DNA from 4 places in the Streptomyces sp. NPDC051105 genome. Region 2 is predicted to be linked to each of the others. Evidence: riboswitches for the same ligand, from Rfam matches in the RefSeq annotation. Region 2 holds a riboswitch; each other region holds the start of a gene.
The links. Region 2 has a riboswitch for S-adenosylmethionine ahead of AB0N16_RS10945 (aminotransferase class V-fold PLP-dependent enzyme). Riboswitches for the same ligand answer to the same signal wherever they lie in the genome.
Positions count from the first base shown of each region.

Region 1 (4,619 bases), on a different contig from region 2:
CCTCCTCGAGCGACACGGTCCGCGCACTCAGCTCGAACAGCGCGATCCCGTGCTCGGCCGCCTTCAGCCCGATCTCCCGGGCGGTCACCCCGGTCACCTGGAGTTCCTCGGAGCCGATCCGGCCGGTGATGTCGACGCCCGGTCCCGCCAGGACGTCCCGCAGCCGCGCCGGATCCTGCGTGGCCACCGTCACGGTGTCACCGCCCGCCTCGCGGATCAGATCCCCCACGGTGGTGTCGGCCAGCAGTCGCCCACGGCCCACGATGATCAGGTGGTCGGCCACCAGAGCCATCTCGCTCATCAGGTGCGAGGACACGAACACCGTCCGGCCCTCTTCGGCGAGGGCCTTGAGCAGGGTGCGGATCCAGAGCACGCCCTCCGGGTCCAGGCCGTTGACCGGCTCGTCCAGCATCACCGTCTGCGGATCGCCCAGCAGCGCCGCCGCGATGCCCAGCCGCTGACCCATCCCGAGGGAGAAGGCGCCGGCCCGCTTCTTCGCCACGCTGCCCAGCCCGGCCAGCTCGATGACCTCGTCGACCCGGCGGCGCGGAATGCCGTGGGTCAGCGCGAGGGCCCTGAGGTGGTGGTACGCCGAGCGGCCCGGGTGGATCGACTTCGCCTCCAGCAGGGCGCCGACCTCCTGGAGCGGTGCCTGGTGACGGGCGTAGGGGTGGCCGTTCACGGTGACGGTGCCGCTCGTCGGGGCGTCGAGGCCGACGATCATGCGCATGGTCGTGGACTTGCCGGCGCCGTTGGGCCCCAGGAAGCCGGTCACCGTACCCGGCTTCACGACGAAGTCCAGGCTGTCGACCGCCGTCTTCTCGCCGTACCTCTTGGTCAATTGCCGTGCGTCGATCATGCGCGTGTCTTTCTGTCGGCCTCCGGCGCCACTCGTTTCCGACGCCGCACGCCAACGCTAGGCGCCGGATCACCCCGATCCCGTGGTACCGGGAGGCTGACGTGGGCCGAGCGGGTGGTACCTCGGTACCACGCGACTACCTGGGTGCCTTCCGCGCCCGTCGCGCCACGGCCATCGCCCACGGCCGGCCGCACCGCCCGCCGCTGCCGCGCGGCCCGCCCGCGACGTACGACGCCCGCGCCCGCGTCACCGACACTGACGTCACCGGGCCGCGGCGGTGGGCGCCCCGGCCGGCGTGGGCGTCAGCGAGCCCAGATGGTTGAGTGCCGCCTTGCCGAGGCTGTATGCGGCCATGCTGGCGGTCGGTACGGAACGGATCCGGCGGTCACCCCGCCGCACTTCACCTCGAGACAGGCCCGCTCCGCCGGTGCGCCGTACCGCCGGATTCCCACGCCTGCCTCGCCGTTCAGCCCGGTCTCCACGCGCCCGGACTGTCTTGACGCCGTAAGAACAGCCGATCTACGGTGAGCGCGAGCCACGAGTTCCGGTGTCAAGCCCTGGCTGGCCGGACGGCAACCCTCGACGCAGTGGGGTGCCCCAGGTGACGGCTCGGCGGAACTCTTCTTTCTGCAAGTGCGCTCACATCGGCCGCGAGGCGGCCCGGAACCCGGGGGGACGGCATGGCGAGAGCCGTGATGCTGTGCTCCCGGCTCCATGTCGACCTGCTGCTGGTGTCCAGCTGTCTGTGTCAGGGCTGATCACGCCCTCCGTCGGCCGGCCGTGCTGCCGTCCGCCGGTGTAACCCCTCTCCCGCTTTCTCTCACACGACCTCGCATGCCATGGCACAGCCCCGTGCCATGGCTGCCTCACGCACCCCTGATGCGGAAGTAGAGACTCCTGATGGCACTTCACAGCGGCCCGGCGCCGAGCAGACCCCTGCGCTCCGGCCTCGGCGCGCTCTCCCTCGGCACCGCTTTCCTGGTCGCCCTGACGGGCTGCACCAGCAGCAAGGACGGCAGCACCGCGAGCTCCGCCGCGGCGATCACCGTCGGTACGACCGACCAGGTCACCAGCCTCGACCCGGCGGGCTCGTGGGACGCGGGCTCCGGCACGATCGAGAGCGAGGTCTAGGCGACCCTGCTCAGCCAGCAGAACGGCTCCGCGAAGGTCTCCCCGGACCTGGCCACCGGGATCAAGCTGACCGGGCCCAAGGAGTACACGGTCACGCTCCAGAAGGGCCTGAAGTTCGCCAACGGTCACGAACTCACCTCCTCGGACGTCAAGTTCAGCTTCGAGCGGGACCTGAAGATCGCCGACGAGAACGGCCCGTCGTCGCTGCTGTACAACCTCGCCTCGGTCGCCGCCCCGGACCCGGCCACGGTCGTCTTCACCCTCAAGTCGGCCGACGACACGCTGTTCCCGCAGGTGCTGTCCACGGCCGCCGGCTACGTCGTGGACGAGCAGGTGTTCCCCGCGGACAAGATCCTCGACGACAAGTCGATCGTCACGGCCGAGCCGTGGAACGGGCCGTACGGCATCAAGAGCTACGACAAGAACTCGCTGGTGTCCTTCACCGCCAACGCGGAGTACAAGGGCCGACTGGGGGCGCCGAAGACGAAGAACGTCCAGCTCAAGTACTACACGGACGCCGGCAACCTGAAGCTCGACGTCCAGCAGGGCACCATCGACGCCGTCTACCGCACCCTCACCACCGCCGACCTGGACGACCTCGGCAGGCAGAAGGGCGTCAAGGTCCACACCGGCTCCGGCAACGGCATCCGCTACATCGTCTTCGACCTCGCCACCCAGCCGTACGGCACCAGGACGAAGAACGCCGACGCGAAGAAGGCCCTCGCCGTCCGGCAGGCGGTCGCGGACTCCGTCGACCGGTCCCAACTCGCCCAGCAGGTCTACAAGAACACCTACCAGCCGCTCTACAGCTCCGTCCCGGACGGCCTGACCGGCGCCACCCCCTCCTTCAAGTCGCGCTATGGCGACAAGCAGGGCGGCCCCGACAAGGCCGCGGCGGCGGCCCGGCTGAAGGCCGCGAAGGTGACCACCCCGGTGACGCTCAACCTGCAGTACAACAGCGACCATTACGGCTCGTCGTCGGCCGACGAGTACGCGCTGGTCAAGACCCAGCTGGAAGCCACCGGGCTCTTCAAGGTGAACCTCCAGTCGACCGAGTGGACCCAGTACGGCAAGGACCGCGTCAAGCACCTCTACCCGCTCTACCAGCTCGGCTGGTACGCCGACTACCTCGACGCCGACAACTACCTCTCGCCCTTCTACTCGGCCAACAGCTGGGTCGCCAACGGCTACGACGACCCCGCCGTGCGCGCGCTGATCAAGAAGGAGGAGACCGAGACGGACGCCACGAAGCGGACCGGGCTCCTGAAGCAGACGCAGGACAGGGCCGCCGCCCAGGTGCCGCTGCTGCCGCTGCTCCAGGGCTCCACCGCCATCGTCACCCGCAGCGACGTCAGCGGTGTGCCGGCCGAGCTGGACGCGACGTACCAGTTCCGCTGGGCGGGGCTCTCGAAGAAGTGAGCACTCTGACGCAGGAGACCCCCGGCGCCGTCGCCACCCCGGCCGACGGCGCCGCCGGGTACGGGTTCGCCCGCTACCTGGTGGTCCGCTTCCTCCTCATCATCCCCACCGTACTGATCCTGGTCAGTCTGGTCTTCTTCCTGATGCGGCTGACCGGCGACCCGATCAGCGCCGCCTTCGGCGACCGCCTCACCCCGGACCAGCTCCAGGCCAAGCTCCACCAGGCGGGCTATGACCGGCCGTTGCTCACCCAGTACCTGGACTACCTGCGCTCGCTGGCCACCGGTGACTTCGGCCGCACGGTCACCGACAACGAGCCGGTGACGCACGTCCTGGGCACGTACGGAGCCGCGACCGCCGAACTCGCCTGCTACGCACTGCTGGTGGCCCTGCTGATAGGCGTCCCGCTGGGCATGGTGGCGGCCGCCCACCGCGACCGGGCACCGGACGCGGTCCTGCGGCTCTTCGCGATCCTGACCTACGCCACGCCCGTGTTCTTCGTGGGTCTGCTGCTGAAGCTGGTCTTCGCGATCTGGCTCGGCTGGCTGCCCGCGTCGGGCCGGGCGAGCACCGGCGTCCAGCTCTTCCTCCAGGACCAGACCAGCACGACGGGCGTGTACCTGATCGACGCCCTGCGCAGCGGCGACGGCACGGCGATCGCCGACGTGCTCGAGCACGCCGTGCTGCCCGGGCTGGCCCTGGGCCTGCTCGTGGCCGGCGTCCTGCTCCGGCTGGTGCGCACGAACCTGATCGGCACGCTCTCCGCCGAGTACGTCGAGGCCGCCCGCTCCCGAGGCGTGGCCCCGCTCCGCCTGGTCACCCGGCACGCCACCCGGCCCGCGCTGATCCCCGTCGTCACGGTCCTGGGCCTCCAGGTCGCCGGGCTGCTCGGCGGGGCGGTGCTGACGGAGACGACCTTCGAGTGGAAGGGCCTCGGCTACGAGCTCGCCCACTACCTGACGGTCCGTGACTTCCCGGCGGTGCAGGGCATCGTGGCCCTGTTCGCCGTCGTCGTGGCGGTGACGAACTTCCTCGTCGACGTCGTCGCCGCGCTGATCGACCCGCGAGTGAGGTACTGAGTCATGGCACTGGTTCTGGCACGACGGCTGCCGCTACGGCTGCGGACGGGCGCGGGAGTGCAGCGGGCCACGCTGCTCACCGGCCTCGTCCTGACCGGGCTGTTCGTCCTCACCGCACTGCTGGGGCCGTT
Region 1 is NZ_JBFBBR010000020.1:51,682-56,300, forward strand. Features, by position in the region: gene AB0N16_RS35960 (ATP-binding cassette domain-containing protein) at 1-859, opposite strand, end outside; SAM riboswitch class IV at 1,393-1,501, shown strand; gene AB0N16_RS35965 (hypothetical protein) at 1,760-1,990, shown strand; gene AB0N16_RS35970 (ABC transporter substrate-binding protein) at 2,057-3,409, shown strand; gene AB0N16_RS35975 (ABC transporter permease) at 3,406-4,488, shown strand; gene AB0N16_RS35980 (ABC transporter permease) at 4,492-4,619, shown strand, end outside.
Region 1: it holds a riboswitch for S-adenosylmethionine, as region 2 does, so the genes downstream of both, AB0N16_RS35965 (hypothetical protein) here and AB0N16_RS10945 (aminotransferase class V-fold PLP-dependent enzyme) in region 2, are expected to answer to the same signal.

Region 2 (4,619 bases):
GATCACCGCGATCGTCCTCATCAAGACCAGCGTGGACCGGATCCCCGAGATCGCGGAACAGATCGCCGCGCTGGACAGCGTCAGCGAGGTCTTCTCCGTCACCGGTACCTACGACCTGATCGCCATGGTCCGGGTGAAGCAGCACGAGGACCTCGCCGAGGTCATCCCCGGCTCCATCAGCAAGATCCCCGGCGTGGAGGGCACGGACACGCACGTCGCGTTCCGCACGTACTCCCAGCACGACCTGGAGGCGGCCTTCGCCATCGGCCTGGACAGCTGAACCGAGCGGTTCGGCTGTCCAGGCCAGGCCGGGCGGCGTCAGTGCCGCAGGGCCGGTGAGCCGACGGGCGCACGGCGTCCGGCACTGCGGCAGGCCGAGACGCCCACGGCGAGCAGCCAGTAGCTGAGGATCGCTCCCATCAGGGCGGTGGTGCCCCAGCCGTTCGCCGCGTAGAAGTGCGCGGGGTCGTCGCCGAAGAACACGGACGGCACGAAGGCCAGGTTGACTCCTGCCAGGACGTAGGCGGACCGGGCGGTCCAGCGTGGCAGCAGGCGGGTACGGGAGATCCCGTGACCCACCGCGGCCAGGAAGAGGGCGAGCATCAGGCGGCTGATCGACCCATACAGGATGTAGGTGCCGCTGACCGCGATGGTCGGGTCGATCGGACGGTCCGCGGCGATGACCGCGCCGCCTTCCAGTCCGCTGGAGACCAGCGTGATCGTCGCGTACACCAGTCCGGTCGCCTGGGCCATCGAGCCGATCCATTCACTGGCCGGGTCGACCCGCTTGACCAGTTCACGGAAGGCCGTCACGAACACGACCACGAACGCCAGCCCGACGATCCCGACCAGCAGCCTGGCCAGGACGTTCGAGTCCGGCGGCGGACCGGAGTAGACGAAGTACAGCGGTACCTCGACGATGAAGGCGGCCGCCGCGGTGAGGGAGGCGAGGCCCGTCAGGCGCCTCGCGACGGTTTCGTTCATGGGTGTGCCCCCCGGTTCCCTGTGTCGGATTCCCCGTCGGCCCGTTGCCGACTACATGAATCCTGGCGTTCACGACGCTTCTCGTCGCTGGGCCTGGACACCGGATCGGGGGGTGGTCCTGCCGGCACCCCTGCGGGTGGGTCAGCTCACCGCCGGGACACAGCGGCCGTCCTCCGTGCGGTACGACCACTTCGCGCCGTCGGTCACCAGTTCCCGCACCGCGTCGACGAAGCGCTCCACGTGCTCGTCCGGCGTGCCCGCCCCGAAGCTCACCCGGATGGCGTTGAGGGACTTCTCGCCCGGTGCCGCCTCCGGCGCCCCGCACTCGCCCTGGGTCTGCGGGTCGGAGCCCAGCAGGGTCCTGACCAGCGGGTGGGCGCAGAAGAGGCCGTCGCGGACGCCGATGCCGTACTCGGCGGAGAGGGCGGCGGCGAAGTGGGAGCTGTTCCAGCCGTCCACCACGAAGCTGATCACGCCGACGCGGGGGGCGTCGTCGCCGAAGAGGGAGAGGACCCGGACCTCGGGGACCTCGGCCAGCCCCGCCCGCACCTTCTCGATCAGGTGCCGCTCGCGGGCGACCAGCGTGTCGAAGCCGGCCTCGGTGAGTGCCTTGCAGGCGGAGGCGATGGAGTAGGCGCCGATGACGTTGGGCGAGCCCGCCTCGTGGCGCGCGGCGCTCTCGTGCCACTCCACGGCCACTCCCCCGTCCTCCCGCCGGGTGACCTTGCGGCTCGCGCCGCCGCCCGCGAGGTAGGGCTCGGCGGCCTGCAGCCAGTCGGCGCGGCCGGCCAGGACGCCGGAGCCGAAGGGGGCGTACAGCTTGTGGCCGGAGAAGGCGACCCAGTCGACGTCCAGGTCCCGGACGGACACGGGATGGTGCGGGGCCAGCTGGGCGGCGTCCAGGACGATCCGGGCGCCGTGCGCGTGCGCGGCGGCGGCCAGCTCGCGGACCGGCCACAGCTCGCCCGTGACGTTGGACGCGCCGGTGACGCAGACCAGGGCCGGGCCGTGGGGGTCGCGCTCGGCGAGGGCGCGTTCCAGGGTCTCGACGGCCTGCCGCGGGGTGCGGGGCGCGTTGAGGTAGGTGACCCGGGCGTCCTTCCAGGGGAGCAGGCTCGCGTGGTGCTCGGTCTCGAAGACGAAGACCTGGCAGTCGGCGGGGACGGCGGCGGCGAGCAGGTTGAGGGAGTCGGTGGTGGAGCGGGTGAAGATCAGCTGGTCGTCGGAGCGGCAGTCGAGGAACTCGGCGACGGTCTTCCGGGCGTTCTCGAAGAGGTCGGTCGACAGCTGGGAGAGGTAGCCGGCGCCGCGGTGGACGCTCCCGTAGTAGGGGGCGTACGCCGCCACGTCGTCCCAGACCCGCTGGAGGGCGGGGGCGCTGGCCGCGTAGTCGAGGGCGGCGTAGGTGACCTCGCCGCCGGTGACGAGCGGGACGGTGACATCCCGGCCCAGAACGGGCAGCCGGGCACAAACGGACTGGGCGGCGGCAGCGGTGGCGACAGACATGGCGAACTCCTGTGAGGGGTAAGCGAAATCGCCGGGCCGGACGGTACGTCGACGGCACGGGAAAGGTGAAAGGGGTACGCGGAGGCGGGGCTCGACGCCCTATCGCATTCGCTTGCTCACAGAAGGCTCCCTCGACGACCAGGACCCCTGGCGTACGAGGGGTCCGCGCTTGCCGTAGACCTCGCTGCCTACGACCTGGTCTTCACCCGGGGCACCCCGCCACGGACGGAGGGTTGCCGGACAGTCGGCCGGGGCCTCATGACTGTCACTCATGACCTGGAAAGAAACCTAAGTGAAGTGATCGCCGACGCGCAACTCCTGTCCGGATGACGGAACACCGCCAGGGTCCGAAGCCGCTCCGGCACCGCCGGGAGGACCGTGTGCGGTCGCCCGCCGTTGCGGCGGAAGGCCGGCAAGGGGGAGCACCGCCGCCCACCTTCCTCTCCGCCGCAACGGCGAGCAGCCACGACGGCGCAGCTGGGGGTCCCCCCACGCCCTTGAGGCAGTGGGCGAGGTGCCGTACCGCGCCTCAGCCCGCCGACCGCGGCCCCTACCTGTTCGTCGCCGCCGCCCAGCGCTCCAGCGCCCGCTTGGCCGCGCCCGAGTCGATGGACTCCGCCGCCTTGTCCATGCCCGTCCGGAGCTGTTCGGCCAGCGTCCCCGTGCCGGGGTCCAGGGCCACCAGGGCCGCCGCCGAGTTCAGCAGGACCGCCTCGCGTACCGGGCCCGGCTCACCGTCCAGGAGGCGGCGGGCGACCTCCGCGTTGTACGACGGGTCGCCGCCGCGCAGCGCCTCCACGGGGACCAGGTCGATGCCGACGTCACGGGGGTCGAAGGTCTCCTCGGTGACCTTGCCGTCGCGGACGATCCAGACGTGGGACGTGGCGGTGGTCGTCAGCTCGTCGAGGCCGTCGTCGCCGCGGAAGACCAGGGAGGAGTTGCCGCGCTCCGCGAAGACGCCCGCGACGACCGGTGCCATGCGCGGGTCCGCGACGCCGACCGCCTGGGCCCGCACCTGCGCGGGGTTGGTCAGCGGCCCGAGGATGTTGAACACCGTGCGGATGCCCAACTGGCCGCGGGCCGCGCCCACATGGCGCAGCGCCGGGTGGAACTTGACGGCGAAGCAGAAGGTGATGCCGGCCTCCTCGGCGACCTCGGCGACCCGCTGCGGGGTCAGGTCGAGGTTGACGCCGAGCTTCTCCAGCACGTCCGAGGCGCCGGACGCGGAGGACGCCGCCCGGTTGCCGTGCTTGACGACCTTCGCCCCGGTGCCGGCCACCACCAGCGCCGACATCGTGGAGATGTTCACCGTCTTGGCGCCGTCACCGCCGGTGCCGACGATGTCGACCGTGCGGCCCGGTACCTCGATGACGTTGGCGTGCTCGTACATCGTGCGGACGAGACCGTTGATCTCCTCGACGGTCTCCCCCTTGGCCCTGAGGGCCACCACGAACCCGGCGATCTGCGCGTCCGTCGCCTGGCCGCGCATGATCTGGTCCATCGCCCAGGCCGTCGCGTCGGCGCTCTGGTCCTGGCCGTACAGCAACGCGTTCAGTACCTCGGGCCAGGAACAGCCCGCCGCGGTGTCGCCTCCAGCGGGGGTCACAGCGCTCATAAGGCCGCTCCTGCTCGTCGTACACGAAATGAAGGTTTCACGGCTTACCCTATCCAGCCCGGGACACGGCGAAGGGCCCCCGTCCGTACGTCGGACGGGGGCCCTTCGACCGTGGCGTGGCGACGCGGTCGATCAGTGGTGGCCGTGGCCGCTCGTGATCTCCTTGTACTCCTCGACGGTGGGCTTCGGGATCTGGTTGTCCTCGCCGTAGTAGGCGCTGCTCAGCTTGGCGCGGAGCTTCTCGGACCCCTTGATCTTGCGCTCGACACCGTTCTCGTCCACCGCCGCGCCGACCTGGGCCGGCTCGTACTGGTGGTGGGCCGTGAGGGTGTGCAGCTGCTCCTGGCTGAGCGGCTCGTGCACCTCGATGAACTCACCGTGCGGCAGCCGCTTGATGATGCCGGTCTCGCGGCCGTGCAGCACCTTCTCGCGGTCCCGGCGCTGCAGGCCGAGGCAGATCCGCTTGGTGACGATGAACGCGATCACCGGTCCGGCGAAGAAGAAGATCCGGACG
Region 2 is NZ_JBFBBR010000004.1:27,377-31,995, forward strand. Features, by position in the region: gene AB0N16_RS10930 (rhomboid family intramembrane serine protease) at 1-2, shown strand, start outside; gene AB0N16_RS10935 (Lrp/AsnC ligand binding domain-containing protein) at 1-280, shown strand, start outside; gene AB0N16_RS10940 (hypothetical protein) at 319-984, opposite strand; gene AB0N16_RS10945 (aminotransferase class V-fold PLP-dependent enzyme) at 1,126-2,490, opposite strand; SAM riboswitch class IV at 2,651-2,767, opposite strand; gene trpD (anthranilate phosphoribosyltransferase) at 3,041-4,105, opposite strand; gene AB0N16_RS10955 (cytochrome bc complex cytochrome b subunit) at 4,238-4,619, opposite strand, start outside.

Region 3 (4,619 bases), on a different contig from region 2:
CCGCTTCTCTCACGGAAGGGGCAATCCAATGAACAGTGAGTGATCGGCGTTACCGAAGGTAATGTTCGGTCATTCGATCAGCCTGTCAGCAGGTCAGCCGCCGGCCACGGCCGGGATGATGGAGACGCCGGCGCCGTCCGGGGTGGCCGTCTCCAGTCCCTGCTCGAACCGCACGTCGTCGTCATTGACGTACACATTCACGAACCGGCGCAGTTTGCCCTCGTCGTCGAGAACGCGGGCGGCGATCCCGGTGTGGTTCTTCTCCAGGTCGGAGATGACCTCGCCGAGGGTGCCGCCTTCGGCGCTGACTTCGGCCTGACCACCGGTGTAGGTGCGCAGGATGGTGGGGATGCGAACGGTGACGCTCACGTTTGAACCTCCGATCGGGGCAACGCCCTGGTTTCTTACAGCTGACTCAGGCGAGCCCGGCCTCGCGGAAAGACTCGAGATTCGGGCGAATGGTCGCCGTGAGCCCGGTGCCCGCCACGGCGTCCAGCGTCTTCAGTCCGTCACCCGTGTTGAGTACGACGATCGACTTCGCCGGATCGATCAGCCCACTCTCGATGAGCTTCCTGGTGACTCCGACCGTCACCCCGCCCGCGGTCTCCGCGAAGATTCCCTCGGTCCGCGCGAGCAGCTTGATCGCGTCGACCACCTGCTCGTCGGTGACGTCCTCCACCGCACCGCCGGTACGGCGCGCGATGTCCAGGACGTACGGCCCGTCGGCCGGGTTGCCGATGGCCAGCGACTTGGCGATGGTGTTCGGCTTCTGCGGTCGCACCACGTCGTGGCCCGCCTTGTAGGCCACCGACACCGGCGAGCATCCCTCGGCCTGCGCGCCGAAGATCTTGTACGGCTTGTCCTCGACGAGCCCGAGCTTGATCAGCTCCTGCAGCCCCTTGTCGATCTTCGTGAGCTGCGAGCCGGAGGCGATCGGGACGACCAGCTGGTCGGGGATCCGCCAGCCGAGCTGCTCGCAGATCTCGTACGCCAGGGTCTTGGAGCCCTCCGCGTAGTACGGCCGCAGGTTGACGTTGACGAAGCCCCAGCCCTCGCCGGCCGAGTCACCGATCAGCTCGGAGCAGAAACGGTTCACGTCGTCGTAGTTGCCCTCGATGCCGACGAGCTCGCCACCGTAGATCGCGGCCATGACGATCTTGCCCTGCTCCAGGTCGTGCGGGATGAACACGCAGGAGCGGAAGCCGGCCCGGGCGGCGGCGGCGCCGACCGCGCCGGCGAGGTTGCCGGTCGAGGAGCAGGAGAGCGTGGTGTAGCCGAAGGCGCGCGCGGCCTCGACGGCCTGGGCGACGACCCGGTCCTTGAAGGAGTGCGTCGGGTTGCCGGAATCGTCCTTGACGTACAGGCCGCCGGTGACGCCCAGCTCCTTCGCCAGGTTGTCGGCCTGGACGAGCTTGGTCCAGCCCGGGTTGATGTTCGGCTTGGTCGCCACGTCCGCGGGGACGGGCAGCAGCGGCGCGTAGCGCCAGATGTTCGCGGGACCCGCTTCGATCCGCTTCCGCAGCTCCTCGGTGTCGTAGGCCGAGAAGTCGTACGCGATTTCGAGCGGGCCGAAACACTCCTCGCAGGCGAACACCGGGCCGAGCGGCACGCGGTGGCCGCACTCGCGGCAGCTCAGGGCAGTGGCGGGACCGAGGTCGACGGTCGTGGAGTCGGTGGTGGTCGCAGCAGTCTGCACAGCCATGTGAGGCGAGGCCCTTTCTCCTCATCTTCCTCACGACGCATCTCGCCGTGAGACGGATTTGGCACCTTCCCTAGCCGGGAGCCTCGCGAGTGATCGACAGTGATCAGCGATCCACGAGTAACCGACTGGAGGGTTGCCGGGGCTTCATCGGGCCGTATCCCTCTGCCCCTCTGGATGAGCGGTATGCGGTTGTCAACGGCCGGTGACCCCAGGACATGCGATGGTCATCGGCGTTGTTCAAGACTGTAACCGAAGGCCAGGACAGTTGAGAGAGTCGTCCGAACCGCGAGATGGATCACACCTCGCAGTGTGACCGTGACAGTGAGGAGCCGCTGACTGTGCTGGAAGAAGTCGAGTGCTGGCTGGCCACCCGCTCCTGGTCCATGAACGATCGCCCGTTGCACCGCATACTCGCCGCCAAGCAGCGCACCGGGCAGTCCGTCTCCGTCGTGCTGCCCGCGCTCAACGAGGAGGCGACCGTCGGCGACATCGTCGCGATCATCCGTCACGACCTCATGCGGCAGGTGCCGCTCGTCGACGAGATCGTGGTCGTCGACTCCGGTTCCACCGACCGTACGGCGGCGGTGGCCGCGGCGGCCGGCGCCCGGGTCGTGCACCGCGACACGATCCTGCCGCGCATCCCCGCCGTCCCCGGCAAGGGCGAAGTGCTCTGGCGCTCCCTCCTCGTCACCACCGGCGACATCGTCTGCTTCGTCGACGCCGACCTGAGGGAGTTCTCCTCCGACTTCGTCACCGGGATCGTCGGCCCGCTGCTGACCGACCCGGACGTGGACCTCGTCAAGGCGATGTACGACCGCCCGCTCGCCGGCTCGGCCGGACAGGGCGGCCGGGTCACCGAACTGATGGCCCGCCCGCTGCTGAACATGCACTGGCCGCAGCTGGCCGGGTTCGTCCAGCCGCTCGGCGGCGAGTACGCGGCCCGCCGCTCGCTCCTCGAACAGCTCCCCTTCCCGGTCGGCTACGGCGTGGAGCTGGGCATGCTGGTCGACGCCCTGCACCTGGTCGGCCTGGACGCCCTCGCCCAGGTCGACGTGGGGGTCCGCAAACACCGCCACCAGGACGGCCAGGCCCTCGGCCGGATGTCCGCCGCGATCTACCGCACCGCGCAGCTTCGGCTGGCCCGCGGGCATCTGATCCGGCCCGCCCTGACCCAGTTCGAACGGGGCGAGGACGGCTTCGAGCCGCGCACCTACTCCGTGGACACCGAGGAACGGCCACCGATGGCGGAGATCGCCGAGTACGCCGAGCGCCGGGTGGCGTGACTTCGTCGTACGGCGGTATACGGCGGCGCGTCGGGCGGAGCCGTACGTTTGAGCGTTTCCGGGCCGGGCTAGGTTGTGGCGTATGGCTTCCACCGGCAGTGCTGAGGTGCTGGTCGCGTCCAATCGCGGCCCGGTTTCGTATGAAGTGGGCGAAGGCGGTGCGCTGCACGCCAAACGGGGCGGCGGCGGCCTGGTCTCGGGGCTGTCGGCCATCGGGCCGGACGCGAACGCGGTGTGGGTGTGCGCGGCCCTGAGCGACGGCGACCGGGAGGCGGTACGGCGGGCCGACGGCGGCCGGCTGCCGGCCGGGGACAGCGGCGGGCAGCAGGTCCGGATGCTCGACATCGACCCGGACGTGTTCTCGGACGCGTACAACGGCATCGCGAACTCGGTGCTCTGGTTCGTCCACCACATGCTCTACCAGACCCCGCTGGAGCCGGTCTTCGACGCGGAGTTCCGGCGGCAGTGGGCGTCGTACCAGGCCTACAACCAGGCGTTCGCGGAGGCGCTGGCGCAGGAGGCGGGCCCCGGTGCGGTGGTCGTCATCCAGGACTACCACCTGGCGCTGGCCCCGCGGATGCTGCGCCGGCTGCGGCCGGATCTCCGTATCGGCCATTTCTCCCACACCCCGTGGGCGCCGCCGGACTACTTCCGGCTGCTCCCCGACGACATCGCGGCGGAACTGCTCGGCGGGATCCTGGGCGCCGATCACGCGGCGTTCCTGACCCGGCGGTGGGCGGACGCGTTCGTGGCCTGCTGTCATGCGGTGCTGGGCCCGGGGATCCCGGCGGCCGGGGAGACCCGGATCGGGGTGCACGGGCTGGGCGCCGACGCGGAGTTCCTGCGGAAGCGGTCGCACCAGCCGGACGTGGACGAACGGATGCGGGCGCTGCGGGAGGAGATCGGCGAGGGCCGCAGGACGATCGTCCGGGTGGACCGGACCGAGCTGTCGAAGAACATCGTGCGGGGGCTGCTGGCGTATCGGCAGCTGCTCGACGACCACCCCGAGTGGCGGGAGCGGGTGGTGCACGTCGCGTTCGCGTATCCGTCACGGCAGGACCTCGCGGTGTACCGCGCCTACACGGCCGAGGTGCAGCGGGTCGCGGACGAGATCAACTCGGCGTACGGGACGGCGGGTTGGACGCCGGTGGTCCTCCACGTCAAGGACGACTTCGCCCGCTCGCTGGCGGCCTACCGGCTGGCCGACGTGGCGTTGGTGAACCCGATCCGGGACGGCATGAACCTGGTCGCCAAGGAGATCCCGGTGGTCTCGGACGAGGGGTGCGTGCTGGTGCTGTCGCGGGAGGCGGGGGCGTACGAGGAGCTGGGCGAGGACGCCATCGTCGTGAACCCGTATGACATCGGAGGGACGGCCCGCGCCCTGCACGAGGCGCTGAGTCTGCCGGGGGCGGAGCGGGCCGAGCGGTGCAAGCGGCTGGCCGCGGCGGCTACGGCGTTGCCGCCGGCGGCCTGGTTTCTTGAGCAGTTGAGGGCGTTGGAGGGGTAGCGCCGTTCGATGTCGGGTGCGGGTCCGGTGGGGGCTGGTCGCGCCCACGCGGCGGAGCCGCATATGGATTACAGCCCCGCGCCCCTTACGGGGCGCTCAGCTCAGCCAGGGTCTTCAGTAGCCGTAC
Region 3 is NZ_JBFBBR010000009.1:183,308-187,926, reverse strand. Features, by position in the region: gene AB0N16_RS23365 (MoaD/ThiS family protein) at 94-369, opposite strand; gene thrC (threonine synthase) at 416-1,702, opposite strand; SAM riboswitch class I at 1,721-1,883, opposite strand; gene AB0N16_RS23355 (glucosyl-3-phosphoglycerate synthase) at 2,041-2,985, shown strand; gene AB0N16_RS23350 (trehalose-6-phosphate synthase) at 3,068-4,492, shown strand; gene otsB (trehalose-phosphatase) at 4,578-4,619, opposite strand, start outside.
Region 3: it holds a riboswitch for S-adenosylmethionine, as region 2 does, so the genes downstream of both, thrC (threonine synthase) here and AB0N16_RS10945 (aminotransferase class V-fold PLP-dependent enzyme) in region 2, are expected to answer to the same signal.

Region 4 (4,619 bases), on a different contig from region 2:
GTCGACAAGGCTCTGACTCATGCGAAGCTCGCCTTTCTGTCCGAGGCGACCACGATCCGCGGGTCCAGCAGCGGATAGACGAGGTCGACGAGCAGGTTCGTCGCCACGAAGATCAGCGCCCCGAACACCACCACCCCCTGGACCAGCGGGATGTCCTGGGCGGTGACCGCCGCCGCGGTCACCCGGCCCAGACCGTCGCGGGAGAACACCGTCTCGACGACCACCGAACCGGCGATCAGCTGCCCGACCAGCAGGCCCACCACCGTCAGCGCCGGCAGCGAGGCGTTGCGCAGCGCGTGCCGCAGATGCACCCGCCACCGGCCGGCGCCCTTGGCCCGCGCGGTCTCCACGTAGGCCTGGTCCAGTGCGGTCAGCAGGCTCTTGGCCAGCACCTGGGCGACCTGCGCACCGGTCGGGATCGCCAGCGTGAGCGCCGGCAGCACCAAACCCTTCAGCCCGTCGTTGCCGAACGCCGGGAACCAGTGCAGCCGGAACGAGAACGCCTCGACCAGCAGCAGACCCACCCAGAACGTCGGGACCGACACCCCCAACGGGGGCAGCGACAGCAGCAGCTGCCGCAGCCACCGCTGCGAGGTGTACGTCGCCACCACCGCGAGGCCGCCGCCGAGCACCACCGCCAGCAGCAGCGCGGCACCGGTCAGCTGGAGTGTCTGCGGCAGCGCGTCGGCCAGGGTGGAGGTCACCGGGCGGCCGGTGGAGACCGCGTCGCCGAAGTCCCCGCGCACCGCCCGGCCCAGATACTCCGCGTACTGCACCAGCACCGGCTTGTCGAAGCCGTACTCGTGCCGCAGCTCGGCGAGTTGGGCGGGATCGACCTGCCCCGTGTCCATCCCGGCCCCGGCCATCGCGGAGACCGGGTCACCGGGCAGGAAGTCCAGCACCAGGAACGACACCGTATAGGCCGCCCACAGCACCCCGACCGCCTGCGCCAGCCGTTTGATCACATAGCGGCGCATCCGCTATCCGACCCAGGTGTCGTGCAGCTGGAGGCGGCTGCCGGAGTCGAAGGTCAGGTCGTGCACCTTGTTCGAGACGCCGAGCTGGGTCTGGAGCTCCACCACCGGCACGTCGTACGCGTTCTGCACGATCAGCTGCTGCGCCTCCGCCACCAGTAGCTTGCGCTTCGCGGTGTCCGTGGTCGCGGCCTGCGCGGACAGCGCCGTGTCCAGCGAACTGGCGGGAAGATGGTAGAAGTTGGCCAGCTGGGTGGAGAAGGAGCTGCGCAGGATGTCCGGGTCGGCGCGGGTCGTGTTCCCCCACACCACGTCGAAGTCACCCGACTGGAGCGTCGTGGCGAACTGTGTGACCGGGAGCTGCTTGAGCACCACGTCGATCCCGACGGCCTTCAGCTGCTGCTGGACCAGCTCCAGCGCGGGCTGGTTGGTCGCCGCGTTGGGGAACCAGCTGATGGTCAGGCTCAGCTTCTTGCCGCCCTTGGTGCGGACTCCGTCGCCACCTGCCTTCCAACCAGCCTCGTCCAGCAGGGACTTGGCCTTGGCCGCGTCGAAGGCGAGGTCGGTGGAGAGGTCGGTGTAGTCGGGCGTGGTGTGCGCCAGGATGCTGGTCGCCGGCTGGGTGCCGGTGGGGAAGACGGTGTCGGCGATCTGCTTCCGGTCGACGGCGGCCAGGATCGCCTGGCGCACCTTCGCGTCCTTCAGCAGGGGCCGCGAGTTGTTCAGTCCCAGACCGAACACCACGCCGGGGTTGGCCCGGCTCCGGAGGGCGACCTGGCCGCCCTTGAGCGCCGCCTCGTTGGCCCTGCCGACGCTGCTGATCACGTCCACCTGCCCGGACTGGAGGCTGCCGGCCCGCACCCCCGCCTCGGGCACGACCTTGAACACCAGCTTGTCCAGGTAGGCCTCGCCCTTCTTCGACCACAGCGAGGAACCCCAGTCGTACCCGGTGCGCCTGGCCAGGGTGACCGACTGGTTCTGCACATACTGCTTCAGCACGAAAGGCCCGGAGCCGACCACACCGTCACTGCACTTCTGCTGCGGGGTCTTCTTGACGCTCGCCGATGACTCGATGGCCAGCGAGTGGGTCGAAGTAGCCTGCAGGAACTGGGCGTTGGGCTGCTTGAAGGCCACCTTGACGGTGAGCGGGTCCACCGCGGTGGTGCTCTTGACGCCGCTCAGATAGCCCTCGGCGAGGGTGCCCAGGGCGCCGAGGTTCGGTACCGCGTCGAAGTTGTCCTTGACCACCTGCGCGGTCAGCTTCGACCCGTCGCTGAAGGTGACCCCCGGGCGCAGGTGGAACGTGAACGTCGTCGCGTCGGCGCTGATGTCCCAGCTCTTGGCGAGCCACGGCACGATCTTGCCGGTCTTCGGGTCCTGGTCGGTCAGGGAGTCCACGATCTGCCGCACCGAGTAGATGGTGTCGTTGCTCGCGACCTGCTGCGGATCCACGCAGCCGGCGTCGGATCCCACCGCGAAGGTCAGGGTGCCGCCGGACTTCGCCGGGCCGCTTCCGCCGCCGGAGCCGTCGTCGCCCGAACCGCACGCGGTCAGCAGGACGCTGGTGGTCAGGAGCGCGGCCAGGGGCGCCCATCGGGAGGGTCTGAAATCCGGGAGTGCAGTCACGGAGGGAGTTCTCCTACTCGTGTCACCCGGCACGGGGTGCCGGGCTACGGGGCAGCGAGGCACGGCCGTGCGGCGGCGTGCGGCCCCGGCCGGATCGGAACCGGCCGGGGAGGCGCTGTGCAGACAAGGGGGATGGGAAACGAACGACACCGAGAACCGGTGGCGAGGGAAAGGACGGCGCGAAGGAGCCGTGGCCGGTGACGGAGGTCAGCCGACGACAGGCGGGCCGGTCAGAACCGACAGAGGCAGCTGGTCGAACGCTTCAGATCGATGTGGCGCCGGCGCGAGAGCCGGGAGTACGCCGTGGCGTCGGCGGGGGAGGCGGCGTGGTCATCGCTGTGTCGCATGCCGGTCCCTCCCCTCGTCTCCGGCCCCGGTCACGGCGCCACGCGCTTGCGGGAGTCATCGGTGATCCCGCCGGGCTTTCACCTGGAGCACCCCACCGCGTGGGAGGGTTGCCGGTCAGCGAGCCAGGGCCTGACGCTGACACTCAATGCCGTTGGCGATCGTACGGATCGGTTTTGTCGTACGTCAATGCCGCAACCGGACGCCCAGTTCGGGAAGACGCGACCGTCTCAGGTGCCGGGACGCCTGGTGGACGCACCTTGTGTCTCGGTGTGGGAGCGTGCCAGTGGCAACGTCGAGGAGTACCTGCGGGTCTTCGGCAGCCCCGAGCAGCTCGCGGCCTGGCGGGAGAACCGCCCCTACGTCGCCGAAGTCACCGCCTGAGCAAGCCGAAGGAGAGCCGGCCATGACCACATTCCCCACCGCACGGGCCGTGCGGACCACCCCCGAGGGACTCCTGTGGGAGCCGAGCGAACGCTGGGTGCGGGGCCGTAAGGGTGATGTCACGGTCGTCGACAGCCGCCATCCCGTCCTCGTCTGGGAGCCCGGTGTGCCCGTACCGCTGTACGCGTTCCCGCGCACGGAGGTACGCGAGGAACTCCTCCGCCCCGCGAAGAACCCGCAGACCGGTACGCACACCGGGTCGCGGATCTTCTACGACGTCGAGATCGACGGTGAGCTGCTGGAGAACGCCGCCTGGACCTTCCCGGCCGCCGACCTGGCCGATCACATCGCCTTCGAGTGGTTCCGGCGCGTCGGGCGGGGCCTGGACCACTGGTACGAGGAGGAGGAAGAGATCTTCATCCACCCCCGTGACCCGCACAAGCGGGTGGACGCCATCCCCAGCAGCCGTCACCTCGTGGTCGAGATCGACGGCACGGTCGTCGCGGACACCCGCCGACCGGTCCTGCTCTTCGAGACCGGCCTGCCCACCCGCTACTACGTCCCGCGCGAGGACGTCCGCCTCGACCTGCTCGAAGCCACCGACCATCACACCGGCTGCCCCTACAAGGGCACCGCCGAGTACTGGTCGTGGCGCGGTGAGGCCGACGTGCCGCCCAACGTCGTCTGGAGCTACCCGGACCCGCTGCCCGCGGTCGGCGCCGTCCAGGGGCTCCTCGCCTTCTACAACGAGGCGGTCGACATCACCCTCGACGGGGAACGGGTGGCGCGCCCCGTCACCCACTTCACCCAGGCGCTCTCGGAGCAAGCACGCACATGACGGGAATCCGTCTCGACGGACCGCGCCGGTCCATGGTCGGCCACCACGCGATGGGCCGGTGGCGTCACCGGACAGCCAGGCCCTTCGCCGCCCCCCGGACCACGGGATCCCGCCGGCCGGCACCCGCGGACAGCCCCCGCCGCCGACCGCGGACGACGGTGACGGCGACGGGGGCCGGGAGAGCGCGTTCCGTCAGGGGCGTCCGCCGCGTTCCAGCGGGATCTTCTCGCCCGTCTCGATCCCGACCGGCAGGCGGTTCTCGGTGGGCGGCAGCGGGCAGGTGGCCAGGTCCGTGTAGGCGCAGGGCAGGTTGGCGGCGCGGTTGAAGTCGATCGTCACCCTGCCGTCGGCGTCGGGGGCGGGGATCTGGAGGGAGCGGTTCGCCGCGTACGTGGTCACACCGGAGGTCTTGTCGGTGAACAGCACCATCAGGGCTCCGGGCGTCGGGCCGT
Region 4 is NZ_JBFBBR010000020.1:73,771-78,389, reverse strand. Features, by position in the region: gene AB0N16_RS36080 (ABC transporter permease) at 1-21, opposite strand, end outside; gene AB0N16_RS36075 (ABC transporter permease) at 18-977, opposite strand; gene AB0N16_RS36070 (ABC transporter substrate-binding protein) at 981-2,600, opposite strand; gene AB0N16_RS36065 (putative leader peptide) at 2,831-2,947, opposite strand; SAM riboswitch class IV at 2,985-3,098, opposite strand; gene AB0N16_RS36060 (hypothetical protein) at 3,135-3,329, shown strand; gene AB0N16_RS36055 (DUF427 domain-containing protein) at 3,352-4,167, shown strand; gene AB0N16_RS36050 (DUF1684 domain-containing protein) at 4,360-4,619, opposite strand, start outside.
Region 4: it holds a riboswitch for S-adenosylmethionine, as region 2 does, so the genes downstream of both, AB0N16_RS36065 (putative leader peptide) here and AB0N16_RS10945 (aminotransferase class V-fold PLP-dependent enzyme) in region 2, are expected to answer to the same signal.